3 regions of the Arthrobacter sp. GCM10027362 genome follow, and region 1 is predicted to be linked to each of the others. Evidence: predicted binding sites of a transcription regulator. Region 1 holds the regulator's gene; each other region holds the start of a gene.
What was found. The regulator HspR, encoded in region 1, represses chaperone genes until heat shock. The targets are predictions, from matches to a motif close to AAGTTGAGTCNNNNNGACTCAACTT.

Region 1 (7,789 bases):
TCGGTTCCGGGCTTGGCGAGGCCGTCTGCCATGCCGCCCTGGAGCATCCGGACTGGGATTTCCTCGCGGTGGAGGTCTACCGTCCCGGGCTGGCGCAGACCCTGCTGCGGATCGGCCAGCAGGGCCTGTCCAATGTCCGGGTGGTCCAGGCCAATGCCCCCGAGGTGCTGGCCACCATGCTGGCGCCCGGGTCGGTGGCGGAACTGTGGGTCTTCTTCCCCGATCCCTGGCACAAGACCCGGCACATCAAGCGCCGCCTGGTCCAGGCCGGCTTCGCCGCCGCGGCCGCACGGGTCCTGCAGCCGGGCGGCCGGTGGCGGCTGGCGACGGACTGGTCCTCCTACGCCATCCAGATGCGCGAGGTGGGGCAGGCGTCGCCCGAGTTCGTGAACGTCCATGAGGGTGAACGTGCCGGGGCGGACAGCCCGCTGACACGGGTCTGGGAAAGCGGCGTCGAGCAGTTGGTCGGCGGCGCCCCCGTGCGCGAGGGCAGGGCCCCGGTCAGCACCGGCAACGCCAGCGAAGGCGAGGGCGTGGACACCGTCGGCGGCTGGGCGCCGCGGTTCGAGGGCCGCGCCCTGACCAGCTTCGAGCAGAAGGCCCGCAGGGCCGGGCGCGGGATCTTCGACCTGACGTTCCGGCGCCGCTAACCGTCCTCCGCCGCACCGTGCATGTAGACGGCGGCCACCGGGGCGTCACGCCCGTTGCGGATTTCGACGCAGGTGATGTCCTCGGGCATCGTCGCGGTGGAGGCCACCAGCCTGGCCTTCCCCGTCGGTGTCGCCTGCCAGGTGGCAATCTGCCAGTCGACGCCGGTGCGGTCGGTCAGCCACAGGGAGAACACCCCCTGGTCCGGCAGCATCGCCCCGTTCACGGCCAGCTCGGTGCCCCAGGCCCGGTGGACCAGGTCCAGCTCGACCTGCAGCCCGGAGGACGCGGTCATGGTGTAGTTTTCCGTCTCCTGCGTCGGGTGCAGCACCAGCGGGCCGGCGGCGGCGCCGATGGCCAGGCATGCCGCGGCGACGCCGGCGATCAGGGCCGCCGTCAGCCGTCGTGCGCGGCGGCGGCGCCGGGCCAGCTCCGCCATCAGCCCGCGGGCCATGTCCCGGGCAGGTCCGGGCGCGGGCCCGGCCAGTGCCATCGCCTCTTCCCGGGTCAGGGCCGCGAGCGCGTCCGGCAGGGCCTGGAGTTCGGCCAGTTCCGCCCGGCACCGGGCGCATCCGGCCAGGTGGTGTTCCAGCAGCAGCCGCTCGCCGGGCTCGATGCCGCCGAGGACGTAGGCCCCCAGCAGCAGGCGCAGGCCCTCATGGCCCTCCCTCACGGTGCAACCCCCATCTCGTCCAGGACGGCACGCAGCGCCTTGGCAGCATAGAAGGCCCGGGACTTTACCGTCCCCAGCGGGATGTTCAGGGCCCTGGCTGCGTCCGCGGCGGTCAGCCGCTGGTAGTGCAGGGCCAGAATCACGCTGCGGTGCTCCGCGCTGAGCCGTCCGAGTGCTTCCTCGATGAGCACCCGCAGCAGCAGTTTGTCCACCTGGTCCGCCGCTGCCGGCTCCTCCTCGGGGAAACCCGTCTCCGGCACGCGCCGGGATCGCCGGCGGTACTCGTCGATAATGACGTGCCGCGCCGTCCGGTACAGATAACCGCGCAGGTTCTCCGGATCCGCCCCGCGGCGCCAGACCCGCAGGATGGTTTCCTGCACCACGTCCTCGGCCTGGTCCGGATTGGACATGGCAGCGAGCACGAACCGCCGCAGGGCCACCGCATGGTCGCGGTACAGCTGGGCGACGGCTTCATCTTCCATCGGCATGGACGACCTCCCGGTCCGGCGGACCCTGCGGCAGCACCGGGGAACCGCTTCCAACAACAAGGACGGCGGCTCCCCGCAAAAGGTTCAACGCCCGGAGCGCCAGTACACATCCAAATCCTTGGAAGTTCCGTGGAACGGGCAGTCTCCATGGCCGGCAGGAACGGCCCGCGGAAAAATGCCGGCCCCGGGCTGAACCATTGCAGCCGGAGACGGCGTCTTTGCACATAGCGGCCCGCCTCGGTGGATCGCGTATCCGAGACAATCCGCTTGATCGTAAGGAACACGTCATGAAGCTCAAACTTAGCGGCGCGGCAGCCATCCTGGCCGCAGGCCTCATGGGACTGACCGGCTGCGGTGGAAATACCGGAACGGTGCCGGCCACTCAATCGGTGGCCCCGGCCCCGGCGTCGCCCTCGGTGGCGTCTCCGTCGTCCATGGCCCCCGTGCCGCAGGGCAGCGCGGAACTGAAGGTCGCCGATTCCAAGCTGGGCCAGATCGTGGTGGACGCCAAGGGCATGACGGTCTACTACTTCACCAAGGACGTCAAGGACTCGGGCAAGAGCAACTGCACCGGCGAGTGCATCGCGGCCTGGCCGCCGGTCCTGACCGAGAGCGACAAACCCAAGGTCGAGGGCGTCACGGGAACCATCGGCACCATCACGACGCCGGAGGGCAAGAAGCAGATCACCATCAACGGCATGCCGATCTACTACTGGGTCAAGGACAAGGCCCCCGGAGACACCACCGGCCAAGGCGTGAACGATGTCTGGTACGTGGTGGCGCCGAACGGCGACATGATCAAGAAGTGAGATCGTCTCCTCCCGCCAAGGGAGGAGGGGCCCGGTTCCCACGGCTCATGCCGCGGGAACCGGGATGGTCCCCGCTTCTGCCGGTGCCGGCCCCGTGCTGCCTCCACGGGCGTCACGGGTCTCCGCCTGCCCGGCGGCGACCCGCAGAAAATCGACTGCGGCATCAAGGCCGCGGTCACGGCGTGCCGCGCATGCCGGGCAGCGGCGGGTGGGGAATCCGCGGTCCGGAAAACGTCCTAGTGCTGCGGGCGCCAGAGCATGACGGCCTGGGTGCGCGGGTGGGGCCGCTGGCCGCGGGCCAGGCTGACCACATCGCCTGCCAGGCCGGCGGCGAAGATCCGGCCCGTCTGAAGCCGCGCGCGCCGCTTGGCCTGCTCCAGCTCGGCGCTCAGCTCCTTGACCCGGGACTGCAGGGCGGAAACCTGGTGCTCCAGTTCCAGAATGCGCTTGATGCCTTCCAGAGACACACCTTCCTGCGACAGCCGCTGCACCTCGCGCAGGGAATCCACGTCCTGCTGCGAATAGCGCCGCTGGCGGCCGGCCTGGCGGGACGGGGAAACCAGTCCCAGCCGGTCGTACTGGCGCAGGGTCTGCGGGTGCATCTCCGCCAGTTCGGCGGCAACGGAGATAACAAAAATCGGCGCATTGCGGTCGATGCTCATTGCCGTCCCCCTTCCGTCCCGCCTACAACCTGGCCTTGGCGGCCAGGTTGTGCCGGGGATCTGCGTCCGCGGTGGCTTCGGCGAAGGCCTTCACCGCGTCTTCGGCCTGCTTGTTCAGGTTCTGCGGCACTACGATGTCGATGGTGACCAGCAGGTCTCCGGTACCCTTGGACGTCTTGACGCCCCGGCCCTTGACGCGCAAGGTACGGCCGGACGGGGTGCCCGGCGGAATCCTGACCTTCACGGTTTCGCCGGTGATCGTCGGAACCTCAATCTGGGCGCCCAGCGCGGCCTCGGCAAAAGTGACCGGCACATGGATCCGGAGATTGTCCCCGTCGCGGGTGTAGAACGGGTGCGGCTGGACGTTGACGGTGACCATGAGGTCGCCGTTGCCGGCCGGGCCCGGCTGGCCCTTGCCCCTGACCCGCACCTTCTGCCCGTCCCGGATGCCGGGGGGAATCCTGACGTCGATGACTTCCCCGGAGGGTTCGCGCAGGCCGATCCTGGTGCCGTTGATCGAGCCGGCGAAGGAGATCGTGGTCGTGGCCGTGCGGTCCGCGCCCTTGCGCGGCGGAGCCTGCGGCGGCGCGTAGCCGCCGCCACCACCGAACCCGCCGCCGAACCCGCCGAACAGGTCGGCAAACTCCGGGGGAATGTTGCCGCCGCCGAACCCGCCGGCCGAGCGGCCGCGGGTGGTCTGGCCGAAGAGGTTGCCGAAGATATCCTCGAACCCGCCGGCGCCGGCACCGCCGCCACCGCCGGCAGTGAAACGTGCCCCGCTGCCCATGGCCCGGATCGCATCATACTGCTGGCGTTCCTCCGGGTCGGACAGGACGGAGTAAGCCTCGGACACGTCCTTGAACATCTTTTCCGCGGCATCATTGCCGGCGTTCGTGTCCGGGTGGTATTTGCGGGCCAGCTTGCGGTACGCCTTCTTGATGTCCGCGTCGGACGCGTCCTTGGAGACACCAAGGATCTTGTAGAAGTCCTTCTCGACCCAATCCTGGCTAGCCATCCAGGCGCCTCCTTATCGATGTATGACAAAGTCTAGGTCCCCGCACCGGCAGGGCGGGGAAACCGGGCCGGGGACGCCTTCGGGGAGGGCGGCTTAAACGGACCAGCGATACGGCCGGCCGGGAATCCCGAGGTCCCCGGGCCCGCAAGCCGGGCCGGGGACCTCGGGATTCCGTTCGTTGCCGCCGGTCGAAGACATCTCCGGCGCCGTCCGGCTTATTCGGGTACGGCCACGATCACCTGCGCCGCGCGCAGGAGGCGGTCCCCCGACTTGTACCCGCACCGCAGGACCTGCTGCACGGTATCGGCACCGACTTCCGAACTCGGCTGCTGCATCAGCGCCTCGTGGATGGTCGGGTCGAAGGCTACGCCGCTCTCGTCGATCCGTTCGAGCCCGAGCCCGGTGAGCGTCGTCTCCAGCTTCGCCGCGATCGAAGCGAACGGTCCCTCCGCGAGGTCGCCGTGCTGACGGGCGGCTTCGATGTCGTCCAGCACCGGAAGCAGCGAGTTCAGCACGCCGAACACGGCCGTTTCACCGGCCACCGCGCGGTCCCGTTCAACGCGTTTGCGGTAGTTGACGTACTCCGCCTGCAGGCGCAGCAGGTCGTTGCGCAGTTCTGCAGCCAGGTCCTGCTCCTGGGTTTCGGCCGAGGCCTCGTTCAGGATCTGCTCGGCCTGGGCCAGTGCGTCCCCGGCGTCGTGGGCCTCGTCCACGGGACGGACTTCCTCATGGGCCGGAGCGCCCTGGCTGTCGTCCTGGCTGCCGCGGACCTTGCCGGTTGCCGGGTCGATCTTCCGGTTGTCCCGGATTTCGATCGGCTCCTGGCCGGCTGCCGCCGTATGCTCTTCCTCGTTTCCGTGATGGGGCATGATTACTTCTTTTCGTCCTCGTCAACAACCTCGGCATCCACGATGTCCTCCTCGGCACCGGAGGCACCGGTGGAGGAATCGGCACCGGCGGAGGCACCCGGGTTCGCGGAGGAACCTCCGGCCTGCGCGTGGGAGTAGATCGCCTCGCCAAGCTTGGTCTGGGACGCCTGCAGCTTCTCGAACGCGGCCTTGACCTCGTCGTCGTTGTCCTGGGACTCCAGGGCCTTCTTCAGGGCGTCGACGTCGGCCTGGACCTCGGTCTTGACGTTCTCCGGGAGCTTGTCCTCGTTGTCCTTGAGCAGCTTGTCCACCGAGTACGCCAATTGCTCGGCCGTGTTGCGGCGGTCGGCCGCCTCGCGGCGCTGCTTGTCCTCGTTGGCGTGCGCCTCGGCGTCGCGGACCATGCGGTCGATGTCGTCCTTGGAGAGGGCGGTGCCGCCCGTAATGGTCATGGACTGCTCGGCGCCGGTCCCCTTGTCCCTGGCCGAGACGTGGACGATGCCGTTGGCGTCGATGTCGAAGGTGACCTCGATCTGGGGCACGCCGCGCGGAGCCGGCGCGATGCCGGTCAGCTCGAAGGTGCCCAGCGGCTTGTTGTCCCGGGTGAACTCGCGCTCGCCCTGGAAGACCTGGATGGCCACCGACGGCTGGTTGTCGTCCGCGGTGGTGAAGGTCTCGGACCGCTTGGTCGGGATCGCGGTGTTGCGCTCGATCAGCTTGGTCATCACACCGCCCTTGGTCTCAATGCCCAGGGACAGCGGGGTGACGTCGATGAGCAGCACGTCCTTGCGCTCGCCCTTCAGCACGCCGGCCTGCAGCGCGGCGCCGACGGCCACGACCTCGTCCGGGTTCACGCCCTTGTTCGGCTCCTTGCCGCCGGCCATTTCCCGCACCAGGTCCGAGACGGCCGGCATACGGGTGGAACCGCCGACGAGGATGATGTGGTTGATGTCGGAAACCTTGATGCCGGCTTCGGTGATGACATCGTGGAACGGCTTCTTGGTGCGCTCGAGCAGGTCCGCGGTCAGCTCCTGGAACTTGGCCCGCGACAGGTGCTCGTCCAGGTGGACCGGGCCCTCGGGGGTGACCGAGAGGTACTGCAGCGAGATGTTCGTGGACGAGGCGGAGGACAGTTCCTTCTTGGCCTGCTCGGCCGCTTCCTTCAGGCGCTGCAGCGCGATCCGGTCCTTGGACAGGTCCGCGCCCTTGGCCTTGGCCTGCTTCAGCAGGTAGTCGACCACCCGCTGGTCCCAGTCGTCGCCGCCGAGGCGGTTGTCGCCGGCGGTGGCACGGACCTGGATGGTGGAGAACTCGTCCTCGTCCTTGCCGACTTCCAGCAGGGACACGTCAAAGGTGCCGCCGCCAAGGTCGAAGACCAGGATGAGCTCGTCTTCCTTGCCCTTGTCCAGGCCGTAGGCCAGCGCCGCAGCGGTAGGCTCGTTGATGATGCGCAGCACGTTCAGGCCGGCGATCTCGCCGGCTTCCTTGGTGGCCTGGCGTTCGGCGTCATTGAAGTATGCCGGAACGGTGATCACCGCGTCGGTGACCTTCTCGCCCAGATAGGCCTCGGCGTCGTGCTTGAGCTTCTGCAGGATGCGGGCGGAGATCTCCTGCGGCGTGTACTTCTTGCCGTCGACGGTGATGCTCCAGTCGGTACCCATGTGGCGCTTGACCGAGGCGATCGTGCGCTCGATGTTGTTCACCGCCTGGCGCTTGGCGATTTCACCAACCAGCACCTCGCCGGACTTCGAGAATGCGACAACGGACGGGGTGGTGCGGCTGCCCTCGGCGTTGGCGATGACGGTGGGCTCGCCGCCTTCCAGCACGGAAACCACGGAGTTGGTGGTTCCCAAATCGATTCCTACTGCGCGTGACATACGCTTTCCTTTCATTGTCGGCCGCAAAGCGGCCGTCTTGAGCGATCTGCACTCAAGTTTACTCCGGCCCGGAGAGATGTCAACCCAAACCTGAGCGGCCCTGACTCAAGTTTGGCGGCCGGCCGGGAATTAACCTTGCGCAACAGTACGGGCCTCCTGCTACGCGGCAGGGATGCATGCGGAGTAACCTCCAGCTATGAAGAACGAGGTTTACTCCCACGGGCACCATCGAAGCGTGGTCAATGCCCATGCGGTCCGCACCGCCGCGGACTGCGCCGCCTACCTGCTGCCGCACCTAAAGCCGGGAATGGCCCTGCTCGACGTCGGCTGCGGCCCGGGCAGCATCACGGCGGACCTGGCCGAACTGGTGGCGCCCGGGGAGGTTACCGGGCTGGACCGCTCCGAGGACGTGCTGGAGCAGGCGGCCGAACTGGCGGCGCTGCGCGGCCTTGAGAACGCCACCTTCGTCAGCGGCAACATCTACGACCTGGAGTACGACGACGACACCTTCGACGTCGTGCACGCCCACCAGGTGCTCCAGCACCTGGCGGATCCGGTCGCCGCGCTCTACGAGATGCGCCGCGTGGCCAAGCCGGGCGGAATCATCGCCGTCCGCGATGCGGACTTCCACGGAATGAGCTGGTATCCGGCCATGCCCGAACTGGACGAATGGATGGAGGTTTACCAGCAGATCGCCCGCGGCAACAAGGCCGAACCCGATGCGGGCCGCCATCTGGTGTCCTGGGTC
Region 2 (7,789 bases), on a different contig from region 1:
TGCCGCCTTCCAGCTGTTCTTCGCCTGCGTGACGACGGCGCTGGTGGCCGGCGCGGCGGCGGGACGGATGAAGTTCGGGGCCTGGATGCTGTTCGCGGGCCTGTGGGCGAGCCTGGTCTACTTCCCGGTGGCCCACTGGGTGTTCGCCTTCACCTCCGCCGACGGCTCGGTGGCGGGCGGCTGGATCGCCAGCGGCATCAAGGCCATCGACTTCGCCGGCGGCACCGCCGTGCACATCAACGCCGGCGTCGCGGCGCTGGCCCTGGCCCTGGTCCTCGGGCGCAGCACGGGGTGGCCGAAAACGCAGCACACCAAGCCGCACAGCAGGCCGCTGGTGCTGGTGGGGGCGGGCCTGCTGTGGGTGGGCTGGTTCGGCTTCAATGCCGGTTCCGCCCTCACGGCCGGGCACGCCGCCGCCGTCGTTTTCCTGAACACCGCGGTCGCCGCCGCGGCGGGGCTGCTGGCCTGGGCGCTGGTCGAACGGCTCCGGCTCGGGGCCGCCAGCAGCATGGGGGCAGCCTCCGGCCTGATCGCCGCCCTGGTGGCCATCACTCCTGCCTGCGGGGCCGTCAGCCCGCCCGGGGCCCTGGCCATCGGCGCCATCGCCGGTGCGGTGTGCTCGCTGGCGATTGAGTGGAAGTACCGGCTCGGCTTCGACGATTCCCTCGACGTCGTCGGCGTCCACCTGGTCGGCGGCCTGATCGGCACGCTCCTGATCGGGCTGTTCGCCACCGATGCCGCGCCCAACGGCGTCAGCGGGCTGTTCTACGGGGGCGGGTTCGGGCAGCTCGGGATCCAAGCGGTTGCCAGTGCGGCGGTCCTGGCCTACTCCTTCGCGATGACCTGGGTCATTGCCAAGGTCATCGACAAGGCCATGGGCCTGCGGATCGACCCGGCCGACGAACTGCGCGGGATCGACTTGGCGGCCCACGCCGAATTCGCCTACCTCAGCGACGAAGAGCCCGTGGACCTGGGCGCGCCCCGCCGGGCCTGAGGAGAACGGACGGGCCGGCACAGCAGAAGGGGCCGTGCGGATCGCACGGTCCCTTCGGTTTCTATCGCCTGCCGCTTGCCGGTGTCAGGATTCGACCTTCTTCTGTTCCTGCTGTCCGGCCGATCCCTCGACGGCTTCCTGCTTGCGCCCGGACATGATTTCGATCTTCCGCGGCTTGGTCGCCTCGCTGACCGGGATGGTCACGCTCAGCACGCCGTTGTCGTAGTGGGCGGAGATGTGCTCCACGTCGATGTCCTGGCCCAGGGTCAGCTGGCGCAGGAAGGAACCGCCTTCGCGTTCCCTCAGCAGCCACTTGGTGCCCTCGGCTTCCTTCATCGTCCGCTGGGCGCGGATGGTCAGCATCTGGCCGTCCACGTCGACGTCGACCGAACCCGGATCCACGCCCGGCAGGTCGGCGTTCAGGATGTAATGGTCGCCTTCACGGTACAGATCCATCGGCATCATACGAGGTCCTTCCCGTGTGCCGAGCAGGGCCCGCGACATGCGCTCCAGCTCCTGGAATGGATCAAACCTGGCCACCATGGTTACCAGCTCCTTTCTTCTGTTGTTCCCTAAAGTTGAGTCCTGTCCGCTCAACTATGGATATATTAGCTCGCTGTGCGCGGAAGCGGAAGAGGGTTTTAACCCCGAAATGGGATCCTGCTCCGGGCTTGGAACGGGAGCAGGATCCCATTTCGGGGAAGGGGGTAGGGGTGGGGGAGCCTCCCCCGGGCCCCTACCGCTTGAGGGTGAGGTCGATGATTTCCAGGATGTACGGGGCGACGATCTGCTGTGAGACGCGCAGGTCCGCCACGAAGGTGCCTTCCGCCCCGCTGTCGACCCATTCCGCGACGGTCTCCAGGTCTTCCAACGTCCGGATGACCGCCGAGCGTGCGCCGAAACCTTCGGCCAGCCTGGCGAAGTCCACCTGCTCGATCTGCATAATGCGCTCGTCGAGCCCCTGGGAGCCGTACTGGTGCACCTCGGCGCCGTAGCCGGCGTCGTTGAAGACCAGCACGATGGCGCTGCGGGCGGCCCTGACCAGCGTGTCCAGGTCCGGCAGTCCCATGAGCCCGCCGCCGTCGCCGGTAACCACCACCGTGGTCCGTTCCGGACGGGCGAGGGCCGCTCCGGCCGCGGAGGGCAGCCCCAGGCCGATGGACTGGAAGGTAGTGCCCACCAGTGCGATGCTGTCCGGTGACGGCAGGTCGAAGTACGTATTGGCCCAGCCGATGAAGTGCCCGCCGTCGGAGACCAGTTGGCGTTCCGCCGGCAGGATCTCGTTCAGCCGGCGCATGGTGCTGCGCGGGTCCAGCCGCCCATCCGGGGCGGCATCTTCGCCGGGCTCGCGGTCGAACTGCAGCAGTGAGCCGCGTGCCGCTTCGGCCGCGCCGTCCCAGGGAAGCCCCGGCAGACCCCCGGGTGCGGCTGCCGCGACCCCGGCGGCGATCGCCTGAACCGCCAGTGCCGCGTCGGCGTGGATAAAGAGGTCCACGCGGGGGTTCGTCGCCTGCCCGTTCACGTCGACCTGGATGAGGGTGGCCTCGGGCGAGAACGCATGCCCGAAGGAAGTGGTGAACTGGTTCAGCCCGGCCCCGACGGCCAGCACCACATCCGCGGCGCGGATCAATTCCGCGGACGCCTCGGAGGCGAAACCCCCGGCGACGCCCAGGTCGTATGCGCGCCCGGCAAAGGTTCCCCGGGCGGGTGCGCTGGCAGCGCTCAGCGCCCCCAGGGCATCGGCGAGTTCGGACAGTCCGGCCTCCGCTTCGCGGGCGCCCCGGCCGGCGAGGATCAGCGGACGCCGGGCAGCCAGCAGCGCCTCGACGGCCTGCCGGACCCGGTCTTCTGCCGGCGCCTGCGGAGCGGGAACGGGCGGCAGGACCAAAACGCCTTCGTCTGCGGCAGGGGAGGTGCCGACGTCGTAGGGGATGGCCAGCACGACGGCGGTGCGCCCGGCAAGCGCAAAATGCAGGGCGTCCAGCGTGGTACGGCCGGCATCGTCGGGGCCGACGGTAAAGGTGCGCACACCCAGGGCGGCGGCGATGGCGGACTGGTCCACATCCCACGGCCGGGGACCCGTAGTCGGGGCGTCGCCGACGACGAGGACCAGCGGCGTGCGGGCCTGGGCGGCTTCGGCCAACGAGGTGAGGGTATTGGTGTAGCCCGGACCGAAGGTGGTGGTGGCCGCGGCCATCCGACGGCAGACCCGGTAGTAGGAATCTGCGGAGGCGACCGTGGCGGTCTCGTGGCGCACGGCGGTCATCCGGATCCCGGTCCGGGCTAGGGCATCCACGAAATAGGCGTTGCCGTTGCCCATCAGGGCGAAGACGTGCTCGATGTGGGCGGCGATGGTTTCGGCGACGCGTTCGGAAACTGTTGTCATGTTCGTCTTTCGCTAGGGGAGGATAGGCGGCCTAGACGGCGCCGCCGTGGCGTTCGATGGCTTGGGCAGCCTTCCCGCGGACCAGGACGGCGTGGCGGAGCAGCGACTCCCGTGCGGCCGCGGCGTCGCGGCGGCTCAGCGCATCGGTCAGCTCGACCAGATGGGCGGTGTCCAGCCAGGTGCCCCATTCGTCGGCGGCCAGGGTCTCGCGCCACAGTCCGGTCAGGCCCATCTGCCGGTAGGCGCTGGTCAGTTGCGGCGACTGGGCCAGGGCGACGATGCGCTCATGGAAGTCCGAGGCCAGCTCGAGGAAGGCCGCCAGGCCGGCACCGTCGGCCGCGGAGGATCCGGCGGCTGCCGCCGCGAGCAGGGCGGTGGTTTCGCTCAGCCGGTCCACATCCTCGTCGGTGAGCCGGCCGAGGTGGGCATCGATCACGCCGACCTCGATGGCCGTCCTGGCATCAAAGAGGCTGGTTGCGAGTTCGATGGTGATCGGCGTGGGAGTGAACGAGCCGTCATCGGCGCGGACGGCCAGCCCCTCCGCGGAGAGCCGGATCAGGGCGTTGTGCACGTCCTCCGGATCCACGCCCAGGCCGGCGGCGGTGGCCTCGACATCGAGCGTTTCCCCGGGACGCGTGGTCCGGGTCAGTACCGCCTTGCGCACTGCCGCGTAGGCCGTGTTCTCCCGGATGCGCTCAAGGCGGCCGAACTTGCCGCGGAAGTAGGCCAGCGGCTCGCCGGGCCGGACGCCGGCCGAGACCACGCGGGCCAGGAAGACGGTGTGCGTGCCGCCGGCGGCGGTCTCCTCGACAACGCATTCAATGCTTGCCAACGCGCCGTCCAGCAGGGGGACGCCGTGCGGGGAGAACGAGTAGTCCACCTCCTCGTACTTGCTGCCCTTGGAGGAGGCGAAGTTCATGGCCAGCGCTTGTTGTCCGTCGGCCAGGATGTTCACGGCAAAGCGTCCAGACTCAAGGACGCCGCCGTGCGTGGAACTCTTGCGGTTGAGACAGACAAGCATCATGGGCGGATCCATGGACAGCGACGAGACGGCGGAGACGGTGCTGCCGTAGAGGTGCCCGCCGGCGGCCGCAGTGATGACCGTGACGCCGCTGGCGAAGTGCCCGACGACGTTCCGGAACGTCCCGTCGTCGACCTCGGCGTAAAGGTCCTGCTCCGCTTTCCCAATCATGTGCACATCGGTCCTTTCTGAAGTTTTCCGGGCATTTTTCTGTGTGTCCTGCGCCACTCCGTTGGCTGCCATATTAGGTCGAATCCGTAACCGTTCAATAGTGTTGTGATTTAAATAACAACACTATTGACCCAATTACGTAACTATCGTTAGATCGAACAGTCCAAACTTGTAGCGAACATCACAGCGCCGGAACATCGGTAGGGATTCACGCAGCGGGACTGCTCCGGTGGCCGAGAGAAAGGAGTGCGTCGTGGCGCACACATCCAACAAGCACATGGTGCTGAGCATCTTCATGATCACCGCCGGCTACCACTACGACAGCTGGACCATGCCGGGCAGCCGGGTGGAGGAGCTGGGCCGGCTGGACCTGGTCAAGGAAATGGCGCAGAAGGCCGAGGCGGCGAAGCTGGACATCATGTTCTTCGGGGACGTCTCTTCGGCCGGGCGCATCCCCGGTGCGGACCCCACCGTCTCCGGCCACTATGAGCCGTTCACCACGCTGGCCGCGCTCTCGCAGCACACCAGCAACATCGGCATGATCGCCACGGCCTCCACCAGCTTCTACGAGCCCTACAACCTGGCCCGCCTGATGGCCGGGCTGGACGAGATGAGCGGCGGCCGTGCCGGGTGGAACATGGTCACTTCCAGCGTTGGCCACGAGAACTTCGGCATCACCGAGGCAGGCAGCAGCGAGGAGCGCTACCGCAGGGCGACCGAGTTCGCGGACGTGGTTACGCGCCTGTGGGACAGCTGGGCCGATGACGCCATGGTCTGCGACCGCCAGGCCGGGATCTGGGCGGACCCGGAGCGGATCAGGCCGCTGCGCCACACCGGGGAGTTCTTCGACGTCCAGGGCCCGCTCAACATGCGCCGCCCGGTGCAGGGCCGTCCGGTCCTGGTCCAGGCCGGTTCCTCCGCGGCCGGCCTGGAGTTCGGTTCGCGTTTCGCCGACGCGATCTACACCACCCAGCCGGTGAAGGAAGACTCGATGGCCTTCTGCCGGCAGTTCAAGGGCCTCGTCGCCGGCCACGGCCGGAACCCGGACCACGTCAAGGTCATTCCCGGCATCGTCCCGATCCTCGGCGCGACCGAGAAGGAGGCCCAGGACGTGATGCGCAACCTGGGCGACCACGTCAACATGGCCAGCGGCCGCTACCTGATGGAGAACCGCCTCGAGATGAAGCTCGACGAGATCGACCTCGATGAGCGCATCCCGGCCAGCTACTGGCGCCGGGGACCGGTGAAGCAGTCCAGGAGCCGGTGGGAGGTCTTCCGCCACCTGTCCGAGGACAAGGGCTACACGCTGCGCGAGCTGATCCTTGAGCACTCCCGCGGCCACGGCCACCAGTGGGTCGCCGGCACGGCCTCGAAGGTCGCCGATGTGATGGTGGACTGGTTCGAGTCCGGGGCCTGCGACGGCTTCAACCTCAACGCCCCGTACATCATGGGCGGCTTCGACGCCATTTGCGACCTGCTCGTCCCCGAACTGCAGAACCGGGGCTACTTCCGCGAGGAGTACGAGCACAGCACGCTGCGCGGGAACCTGGGCCTCGAGCGCCCGGCCGCCTGGGACAAGCAGCCCGAGTCGGCGCTGCAGGCTTGATTCCGCATTACGGCACGAAAGGCAGCACATGAGCAACACCATCAGCTACATCTCGCCTGTGGGCATGCTCGGAGGCGGATTTACGGAGTCGTACTTCAACGACGCCGTGGCCCGGCACCGGGTCGACTTCATTGCGGTCGACTCCGGGTCCACCGACGGCGGAGCCAACAACCTCGGCGCCGACCTGCCCTTCAACTCGCGGGAGGCGATCAAGCGGGACCTGCGGATCCTGGTCCGCGCCGCCCGCCGGCACCGGATCCCACTTCTGGTCGGCTCCTGCGGAGGCTCCGGCGGCAACTACAACCTGGACTGGGTGCACCGGATCGTGCGGGAGATCGCCGGGGAAGACGGGCTGAGCTTCACCACGGCGCTCATCCCGGCCGAGGCCGACCGGGACGTGCTCGTGGAGAAGTATCGGGCGGGCAAGATCCGCGCCCTCAAGCACGCACCCCGGATCGACGAGTCGACGCTGCGCGATACCCGGGGCATCGTGGCGATGATGGGCGCCGAGCCCATTATCGCGGCGCTGGAAGGCGGCGCCGACGTCGTGCTGGCCGGCCGCTCAAGCGATGCCGCGCTGTTTGCCGCCGTCCCGCTCATGCGCGGGCTGCCGGCCGGGCTGGCCTGGCACGCGGCGAAGATCATGGAGTGCGGCGGGGCCGCGGTGGCGCAGATGACCAAGCCCGAGGGCATGGTCTGCACCCTGACCCAGGAGTGCTTCGAGCTCGAACCGGTCAGTCCCGAGCAGTCCTGCACCCCGATCAGCGTCGCCTCCCACGCGCTGTACGAAACGGCCAACCCGCTGGTGATGCTCGAACCGGGCGGCGCGATGCACCTGGAGGACGTCACCTACGAGGCCGTCGACGAGCGCCGGGTGCGCGTGCGGGGCAGCCGCTTCGAGGAACACGGCTACACCGTCAAGCTCGAGGGCGCGGCCCTGGTCGGCTATCGCTCCCAGGTCTTCGGCGGCATCACCGACCCGGTGATCCTGCGCGATTTTGAGGCGTGGTTCGAGCAGGCCAAGGACGGCGCGCTGCATGCGGTGGTGCGCACCTACGGCCAGGAAACCGTTGACAAGTGTTCCATCGCCTACCGTGTGTACGGGCGCAATGCCGTCATGCCGGCACGACCGGCAGGAGGCGGCAACGACCACGAGGTCGCGGTACTGCTGCTGGTGACGGCCCCAACCCAGGAGCTGGCCCACGCCATCGCCTACCAGGCCGGACACACCATGCACCATTTCCCGGTACCGCGCTGGCAAGGGCTGGTGTCCAACCTCGCGTTCCCGGTGACCCCGCACGTGACGGACCTCGGCCCCGCCTACAGCTTCGTGCTGAACCACGTGGTGGAGCTTGAAGATCCGCTGGAACTGTTCCGCATCGACTACTCAGCCGAATACCAGGAGGCCTAGGCCATGGCAGCACTTGGCGAGCTCGCGCAGCTGATCAGAAGCAAGAACGCGGGCCCGTGGACCCTGACGGTGGACATCATGTTCCCGGACGCGCAGACCTTCGAACACGTCGTCGCCAGCGGCGCGGTCACCCCAGCCGCGGTGGGGCCCCTGCTCGGCGTCGACCCGGGTCTGATCGAGATGTTCAACTACGCGCCGGC
Region 3 (7,789 bases), on a different contig from region 1:
GCTCCCGTTCCGGCCCGGGCCTGAGCGCGGCTCGTCCGGCGCTTCACCGCCCCCCCACCTCGCTTCGCTCGGTTGGGGCCCCTGCAAGAGAACCGCCCAGGGTCCCCGTGCCGAGCCTGCGAGGCACGGGGCAGGCGGCGAACGCTACCGCTCCGCGGCTCCCCCCACCTCGCTTCGCTCGGTTCGGGCCCCTGCCGCTACCGCTCCGCGGCTCCCCCCACCTCGCTTCGCTCGGTTGGGGCCCCTGCCGCTACGCTTGGGGTCGTGACCGAAGCATCCGTGGCCGGCGCCACGCCCAGTACCCAGATTGCCTACAACCTGACCCTGTCCTGCGCTGACCGGCCCGGAATTGTCGCCGCCGTCGCCGGGGTGCTCGCCAACGCCGGCTGCAACATCGTGGACTCGCAGCAATACGGCAGCCCGGAGTCCGGACGCTTCTTCATGCGCGTGGACGTGAGCACGGACACGGAATACCAGCAGCTGCAGGAGCGGCTGCGGCCGGTGGCCGAATCCTTCCGGATGGACTGGGGCCTGCACCGCGAGGGCGCGAAGATGCGCACCCTGGTGATGGCCTCCAAGTCCGGGCACTGCCTGAACCACCTGCTCTTCCTGCAGCGCTCCGGCACCCTGCCGATCGAAATCCCCGCCATCGTCTCCAACCACACGGACCTGGCCGGGCTGGCCAAGTTCTACGGCATCCCGTTCCACCACATCCCGGTCACCGCGGACACCAAGGAGCAGGCCGAACTGCAGCTGCGCCGGCTGGCGGCCGAGAACGGCGTCGAACTGGTGGTGCTCGCCCGCTACATGCAAATCCTGAGCAACGAACTGTGCACCGACCTGCAGGGCAAGGCGATCAACATCCACCATTCCTTCCTGCCCTCCTTCAAGGGCGCCCGGCCCTACCACCAGGCGCACGCACGCGGCGTAAAGCTGATCGGCGCCACGGCCCACTACGTCACCCCGGACCTGGACGAGGGACCGATCATCGAGCAGGAAGTCATCCGGGTCAGCCACGCCCGCTCCGCCGAGCAGTTCGTGGCGCTGGGCCGCGATGTGGAGGCCCTCACCCTGGCCCGGGCCGTGCAGTGGCACGCCGAGCACCGGGTGCTGCTGGACGGCACCCGCACCGTCGTCTTCAACTGATCCCCCGCCGCCGGCGGCCTCCCGGCGGTCGCAGCATGGAGCCTGCGCACGCGGTCGGGTAGATTCTGTCCATGGGCAGCCAGGAGCAGGACCTGATTCCTCCGGACCCGCGGCGGGACGCCGAACGGGACTCCTTCATCGACGCCTTGGTCGCCGCCCACCGGCACCGGGTCCTGGAGATCGGCTGCGGCACCGGCGAGGACGGGCTGGCCTTCGTCGCCGCAGGGATCAACTACGTGGGTCTGGATCCCTCCGAGGAGAACATCCATGTGGCCAGGGCCAAGCGCCTGGAGGCCGTGGTCGGCAGCCCGGACGAACTGCCGTTCGCGGACGCGACCTTCGACGCCGCCTGGGCCAGGGGGGCGCTGGCGGACGTGCCGGACACGGACCTGTACGGCGTGCTGACCGAGATCATGCGAGTGCTCAAGCCCGGCGCGCCGCTGGCCGCGGGACTGCACTCCGGGCCGGATGGCAGGGGCCCGGATGCAGGTGGCTTCTACGGCGAGCGCAGCGACGAAATGGTCCGAAGCCTGTTCGAGCCGCACGGCGATATCCGCTTCTTCACCTCCTGGGAGCAGGCGGACGGCTCGGGGCGGTGCCAGTTCCTGGTCCTCACCAAACCCTGAGCAGTCCCGGGCGGGCCCTGCCGGTACGCTTATGTCTCATGGCCCACATCATCACCGTTGCCGGGCAGACCCCGGCCATCGACCCGTCCGCCTTCGTCGCCCCCACCGCCACGCTTAGCGGGGATGTCGCCCTCGCCGCCGACGCGAGTGCCTTCTACGGCGTCTCCGTCCGCGGCGACTCCGCCCCCATCCGGGTGGGGGCCGGCAGCAACCTCCAGGACAACGTGGTCCTGCACGCCGACGCCGGCTTCCCCTGCACCGTAGGTGCCGGTGTCAGCGTGGGACACTCCGCCGTCATCCACGGCTGCACGGTCGAGGACAACTGCCTGGTGGGCATGAGCGCCACCATCATGAACGGCGCCGTCATCGGCGCAGGTTCGCTGGTGGCCGCCGGCGCCGTCGTGCTTGAAGGCACCCAGGTCCCGCCGCGCTCGCTGGTGGCGGGCGTGCCTGCCAAGGTCCGGCGGGAGCTGAGCGAGGAGGAATACCAGTCGGTCCTGCGCAACGCCTCCCACTACGTGGAGCTGGCCAAACTGCACCGCGAAGCCAACGCCTGATCCCCCTCGCCCGTACGCGACCCGGGCCGGAAGGCTGCCATTTATCGAACCCGGTAACCGCAGCTCTCCGGCCCGGATGGAAGTGTTCGGGCATGGACGCCGGCGGGCGCGGCGGCAATCATTGATCCATGACGCACATCGTGCCCCCGCCCTGCGCCGAACCGGGCGCGCCGAGCCCCCTCGAGGCTACCGGCCGGCCGCTGCGCTGGGGCGTGGTTTCCACCGGCAGGATGGCCGGCCGCGTCACCGAGGACATCGCCCGGCTTGAGGATGCCGTGCTGCAGGCGGTCAGTTCGCGCAGCGAGGCCAATGCGGTCGAATTCGGTGACCGGTTCGGCTTTGCCGCCTGCTATTTCGACGACGGCCCGGTCCGCGGCTACGAGCGGCTCTTCGCCGACCCGGCGGTGGACGTGGTGTACGTGGCCACCCCGCACGGGCAGCACTACGAGATTGCCAGGCGGGCGCTGGAGGCCGGCAAGCATGTGCTGTGCGAAAAGTCCCTGGCCATCAATGCCCGCGAGGCGGCCGAGCTGATCGAACTGGCCCGCGGCCGCGGCCTGTTCCTGATGGAGGCCATCTGGAGCCGCTTCCTGCCGGCGATCAACCGGGCCTGGCAGATCATTGCCTCCGGCGAACTGGGCACCATCCACTGGGTACAGGCGGACCTGGGCTTTCCCGCGCCATACGATGTCACCACACGGCTGTGGAATCCGGCAGCGGGCGGCGGCGCCCTGCTGGACCTGGCCGTCTACCCGTTGACCTGGGCGCTGGGTGCGCTCGGTTACCCGCAGACCGTCACCGCCGTCGGACACGTGAACGAAGACGGCATCGATGATCAAAACGCCCTGACGCTGACCTACAGCTCCGGCGCCCAGGCGCAGCTGACCTCCTCGCTGCTGGCCTGGTCCCCGCGCACGGCCACGGTGGCAGGCTCGCACGGCTGGCTGCGCACCGATTCCCCGCTGCACAACCCCTCGGAACTGGTCATCGAGCAGCACCGGGGCCGGCTCCGGACCGAGCGCTTCGGGCAGATCGGCAACGGTTTCACCTACCAGCTCCGCGAGGTCACGCGCTGCATCCAGGCCGGCCTGACGGCCAGCCCGACCATGCCGTGGGAACACACGCTGAAAACCATGCGGCTGTTCGACGGCGTCCGCGCCCAGCTGGGAGTCAGCTACATCAACGACCGCATCCCGGCCGCGGACTGAGGAACCGGCCTCCCCGCCCGAGCGGGCGAGGGACGGGGCGGCCGCTGAAAAGTGAGGCGGCAGGGGTCCCCGCCCGAGCGGGCGAGGGACGGGGCGGCCGCTGAACGCTATGCAAGCGGCCGCCGCCGTGGTTACCCTCAAACATGGGCGCAGAAGTCAAGTCCAAAACCTTCAGCCGGGAGCAGCGGACAAAGTACCGGCAGCGGCTCCTGGAGAACCTGGAAACCCTTGCCAGCTACCTGGCCACCGGGCAGTTCGCCGCCACCGGCACCATCGGCCTGGAGCTGGAGCTGAACCTGGCCAATGCGGACTTCTCCCCCGCCCTGCGCAACGCCGCGGTCCTGGAAGCCATCGCGGATCCGGCCTTCCAGACCGAGCTCGGCGCGTTCAACATCGAGCTGAACCATCCGGCCCTGTCCATCGCCGGTCCGGGGCTCAAGCAGCTCGAGGACAACCTGCGCGCCCAGCTCAACCGCGCAAACGAGCGCGCAGCGGAGAAGAATGCCGACATCCTGATGATCGGCATCCTGCCCACGCTCAAGCGCGGCCTGCTGGAGGACATGTCCTGGCTCAGCCCGGGCAAACGCTACGCGGCCTTGAACACCTCGGTACTGCAGGCCCGGGGCGAAGACGTGCTGCTGGAACTGCGCGGCATCGAGTCCCTCTCCTTCTACGCCAAGAACATCGCCCCGGAAGCGGCCTGCACCAGCGTCCAGCTGCACCTGCAGGTCCAGCCACAGGAATTCGCCCCGGTCTGGAACGCCGCCCAGGTCATCGCCGGACCGCAGGTGGCGCTGGCAGCGAACTCCCCCATTTTCATGGAGACCCTGCTTTGGCACGAGACGCGCATCGAGCTGTTCAAGCAGGCCATCGACACCCGGCCGCCGGAGATGCGCAACCAGGGCGTCCGGCCGCGCGTCTGGTTTGGGGAGCGCTGGATCACCTCCATCTTCGACCTGTTCGAGGAAAACGTCCGCTACTTCCCCGCCCTGCTGCCCGAACTCGCACGCAGCACCGGCCGGCACACCGTAGGCGGTGCGCCGCTGCTGCCGGAGCTGCTGCTGCACAACGGCACCGTGTACCGCTGGAACCGGCCGATCTACGACCCGGGCAAGGACCAGCCCCACCTGCGGCTGGAAAACCGGCTGCTGCCGGCCGGCCCCACCGTGCTGGACACCGTTGCCAACGCGGCCTTCTTCTTCGGCCTGGTCCGCGTGCTCAGGACCGCGGAGCGTCCGCTCTGGACCCGGATGGCCTTCAAGACCGCAGCGGACAACTTCCTGGCCTGCGCCCGGACCGGACTGGAGGCCACGGTGTACTGGCCGGGCATCGGGGACATGCCGGTCACCGAACTGATCCTGCGCCACCTGCTGCCGATGGCCGCCAACGGCCTCGAACAGCTGGGCGTGGACGGCGAGCTGATCGGCAGGTACCTGGACGTGCTGCGCACCCGGACCCAGTCGGAACAGAACGGGGCCGCCTGGCAGATCGCCGCCCTGCGCCGGTTCGAGGCCTCCGGCCTGGACCGCAGTACCGCACTGACCGAGATGACCCGCCATTACTGGGAAAACATGCACACCAACCAGCCGGTGCACACCTGGCCGCTGCCGTAGGCGCGGTCGTCCGGCCGGCTCAAGGCTGCCGAGGCCGCAGGCTGGTCACCGAGAGGCGGCTTCGCGCCGGTGCTGGTCGATTGCCATCGCGATGAGCAGGAGGCCGCCGGCCGGGCTCGTGCCGCCGGGCAGCACCGCGGTGAGTACCTGGAGTCGGAACAAGCGGCGCGCCCGCGGCGGGTACCGCCGTCGTTCCGCTTCGCCCAGGGCAGGAAAAACGTCTGGCACTCCCCTAACTAGAGTGCTAACTTATACACATAGTTGAGTCGAAAAGACTCAACTATGGCAGGTCAGCACCGCTCCGGGAGGAGCGATGAAGCGAAGGAGTTGATGAGAATGGCCATGAACCTTGATCCGTTCCGTGAGCTGGACCGCGTCGCCGCATCCCTGCTGGAGCGCCGGCAGGGTCTGCGCCAGATGCCGATGGACCTCTATCGCGAGGGTGACCACTACGTCCTGGCCGCAGACCTGCCGGGCATCGATCCGGCCTCGGTGGACATTGACGTCGACGGCCAGTTGCTGACCATTCGCGCTGAGCGCGCGCTGGGCGGCGCGGAGGGCGTGAAGTGGCTGACCCGCGAACGCGAGAGCGGCTCCTTCCTGCGCCAGCTCAACCTGGGGCAGGGCATCGACATCGACGCCATTTCGGCACAATATGAAAACGGCGTGCTCAGCGTGACCATCCCCGTGAGCGAACGCGCCAGGCCGCGCAAGATCGAAGTTGCCACCGGCGCGGGCGCGCCGCAGGTCGGCGCAACGGCCGGTCAGCCGGCCGAAGCCAAGTAGCCTCCGTACATGACGGCGGCCCCGTACCTTCCGGCGAAGGTACGGGGCCGCCGTCAGGCGCCGGACACCGCTACTTGCGCAGCGTGGCGATTACCTCGTTGAGCGTGGCCGAGGGACGCATCACGGCCGAGGCCTTGGACTCGTCCGGATGGTAGTAGCCGCCAAGGTCCACCTCGGAGCCCTGGACCGACAGCAGCTCGTCGTTGATGGCCTGTTCCTTGGAGCCCAGCGCCTCGGCCACGGCGGAGAAGGCCTTGGCCAGCTCCGAGTCCTCGGCCTGCTTGGCCAGCTCCTGGGCCCAGTACGTGGCCAGGTAGAAGTGGCTGCCGCGGTTGTCGATCTCCCCCACCTTCCGGCTCGGGGACTTGTTCTCGAGCAGGAAGGTGCCGGTGGCCCGGTCCAGGGTGTCCGCCAGGACCTGGGCGCGCTTGTTGCCGCTGGTGGCGGCCAGGTGCTCGAAGCTGGCGGCCAGGGCCAGGAACTCGCCCAGGGAATCCCAGCGCAGGTGGTTTTCCTTCAGCAGCTGCTGCACGTGCTTCGGAGCCGAACCGCCGGCGCCGGTCTCGAACAGGCCGCCGCCGTTGAGCAGCGGCACGATGGAGAGCATCTTGGCGCTGGTGCCGAGTTCGAGGATCGGGAACAGGTCGGTCAGGTAGTCGCGCAGCACGTTGCCGCTCACCGAAATGGTGTCCTCGCCCTTGCGGATGCGCTCCAGCGTGAAGGCGGTGGCCTCCTCCGGGGCCATGATTTCGATCTGCAGGCCCTCGGTGTCATGCTCCTTGAGGTACGCGGTGACCTTGCTGATCAGGTTGGCGTCGTGCGCACGGGTCTTGTCCAGCCAGAAGACCGCAGGCATCTTGGAGGCGCGGGCGCGGGTGACGGCGAGCTTGACCCAGTCGCGGATCGGCAGGTCCTTGGTCTGGCAGGCGCGCCAGATGTCGCCCGGGGCGACCTCGTGGTCGATGATGACGTTGCCGTCGCCGTCAACCACCTGCACGGTGCCGGCGGCCTGGATCTCGAAGGTCTTGTCGTGGCTGCCGTATTCCTCAGCCGCCTGAGCCATCAGGCCGACATTGGGCACGGTGCCCATGGTGACCGGGTCGTAGGCGCCGTTGGCGCGGCAGTCGTTGATGACCACCTGGTAGATGCCCGCGTAGGAGCTGTCCGGCAGCACGGCCAGGGTATCGGCTTCCTGGCCGTCCGGGCCCCACATGTGGCCGGAATTGCGGATCATGGCCGGCATCGAGGCGTCGACGATGACGTCGCTGGGCACGTGCAGGTTGGTGATGCCCTTGTCGGAATCCACCATGGCCAGCGCCGGACCCTCGTCGAAGCCCTTCTTGATCGCCGCCTCGACGCCTTCGCGCACGTCGGCCGGCAGCTCGGAGAGGCCGTTGAGGATGGAGGCCAGGCCGTTGTTAGGGCTCAGGCCGGCGGCGGCCAGCTGCTCGCCGTACTCGGCGAACAGGTCAGGGAAGTAAGCCCTGACCACGTGGCCGAAGATGATCGGGTCGGAGACCTTCATCATGGTCGCCTTCAGGTGGGCCGAAAGCAGGACGCCCTCCTCCTTGGCCCGGGCAACCTGGGCTGCCAGGAACTCGTCCAGGGCGGCGGCGCGCATCACGGTGCCGTCCACTACTTCGCCGGCCAGGACCGGGAAGGAATCCTTGAGCACCGTGACGGTGCCGTCCGCGGCAACGTGCTGGATCTTGACCGTGCCGTCGGTGGGCATGATCACGGACTGCTCGTTCGAGCGGAAGTCGTCCGCGCCCATGGTGGCGACGTTGGTCTTCGACTCCGGGCTCCAGGCACCCATGTGGTGCGGGTTCTGGCGGGCGTAGTTCTTCACCGAG

Region 2: ACFQ36_RS05600 (Hsp20/alpha crystallin family protein) is a predicted target of HspR. The motif match lies at 1,570-1,594, and genes of this name have one in related genera.
Region 3: ACFQ36_RS07265 (Hsp20/alpha crystallin family protein) is a predicted target of HspR. The motif match lies at 5,409-5,433, and genes of this name have one in related genera.

The regions. Positions count from the first base shown of each region.
Region 1 is NZ_JBHTML010000139.1:1,988-9,776, reverse strand. Features, by position in the region: gene trmB (tRNA (guanosine(46)-N7)-methyltransferase TrmB) at 1-650, shown strand, start outside; gene ACFQ36_RS16640 (anti-sigma factor family protein) at 647-1,321, opposite strand; gene ACFQ36_RS16635 (sigma-70 family RNA polymerase sigma factor) at 1,318-1,809, opposite strand; gene ACFQ36_RS16630 (hypothetical protein) at 2,097-2,618, shown strand; gene ACFQ36_RS16625 (heat shock protein transcriptional repressor HspR) at 2,855-3,280, opposite strand; gene ACFQ36_RS16620 (DnaJ C-terminal domain-containing protein) at 3,303-4,295, opposite strand; gene ACFQ36_RS16615 (nucleotide exchange factor GrpE) at 4,511-5,164, opposite strand; gene dnaK (molecular chaperone DnaK) at 5,167-7,041, opposite strand; gene ACFQ36_RS16605 (class I SAM-dependent methyltransferase) at 7,238-7,789, shown strand, end outside.
Region 2 is NZ_JBHTML010000020.1:17,283-25,071, reverse strand. Features, by position in the region: gene ACFQ36_RS05605 (ammonium transporter) at 1-994, shown strand, start outside; gene ACFQ36_RS05600 (Hsp20/alpha crystallin family protein) at 1,079-1,534, opposite strand; gene ACFQ36_RS05595 (thiamine pyrophosphate-binding protein) at 1,731-3,380, opposite strand; gene ACFQ36_RS05590 (flavin reductase) at 3,412-4,572, opposite strand; gene ACFQ36_RS05585 (NtaA/DmoA family FMN-dependent monooxygenase) at 4,826-6,178, shown strand; gene ACFQ36_RS05580 (acyclic terpene utilization AtuA family protein) at 6,207-7,589, shown strand; gene ACFQ36_RS05575 (DUF4387 domain-containing protein) at 7,593-7,789, shown strand, end outside.
Region 3 is NZ_JBHTML010000031.1:20,710-28,498, reverse strand. Features, by position in the region: gene purU (formyltetrahydrofolate deformylase) at 265-1,146, shown strand; gene ACFQ36_RS07285 (class I SAM-dependent methyltransferase) at 1,218-1,772, shown strand; gene ACFQ36_RS07280 (gamma carbonic anhydrase family protein) at 1,811-2,329, shown strand; gene ACFQ36_RS07275 (Gfo/Idh/MocA family protein) at 2,458-3,537, shown strand; gene ACFQ36_RS07270 (glutamate--cysteine ligase) at 3,681-5,150, shown strand; gene ACFQ36_RS07265 (Hsp20/alpha crystallin family protein) at 5,487-5,936, shown strand; gene ACFQ36_RS07260 (NADP-dependent isocitrate dehydrogenase) at 6,007-7,789, opposite strand, start outside.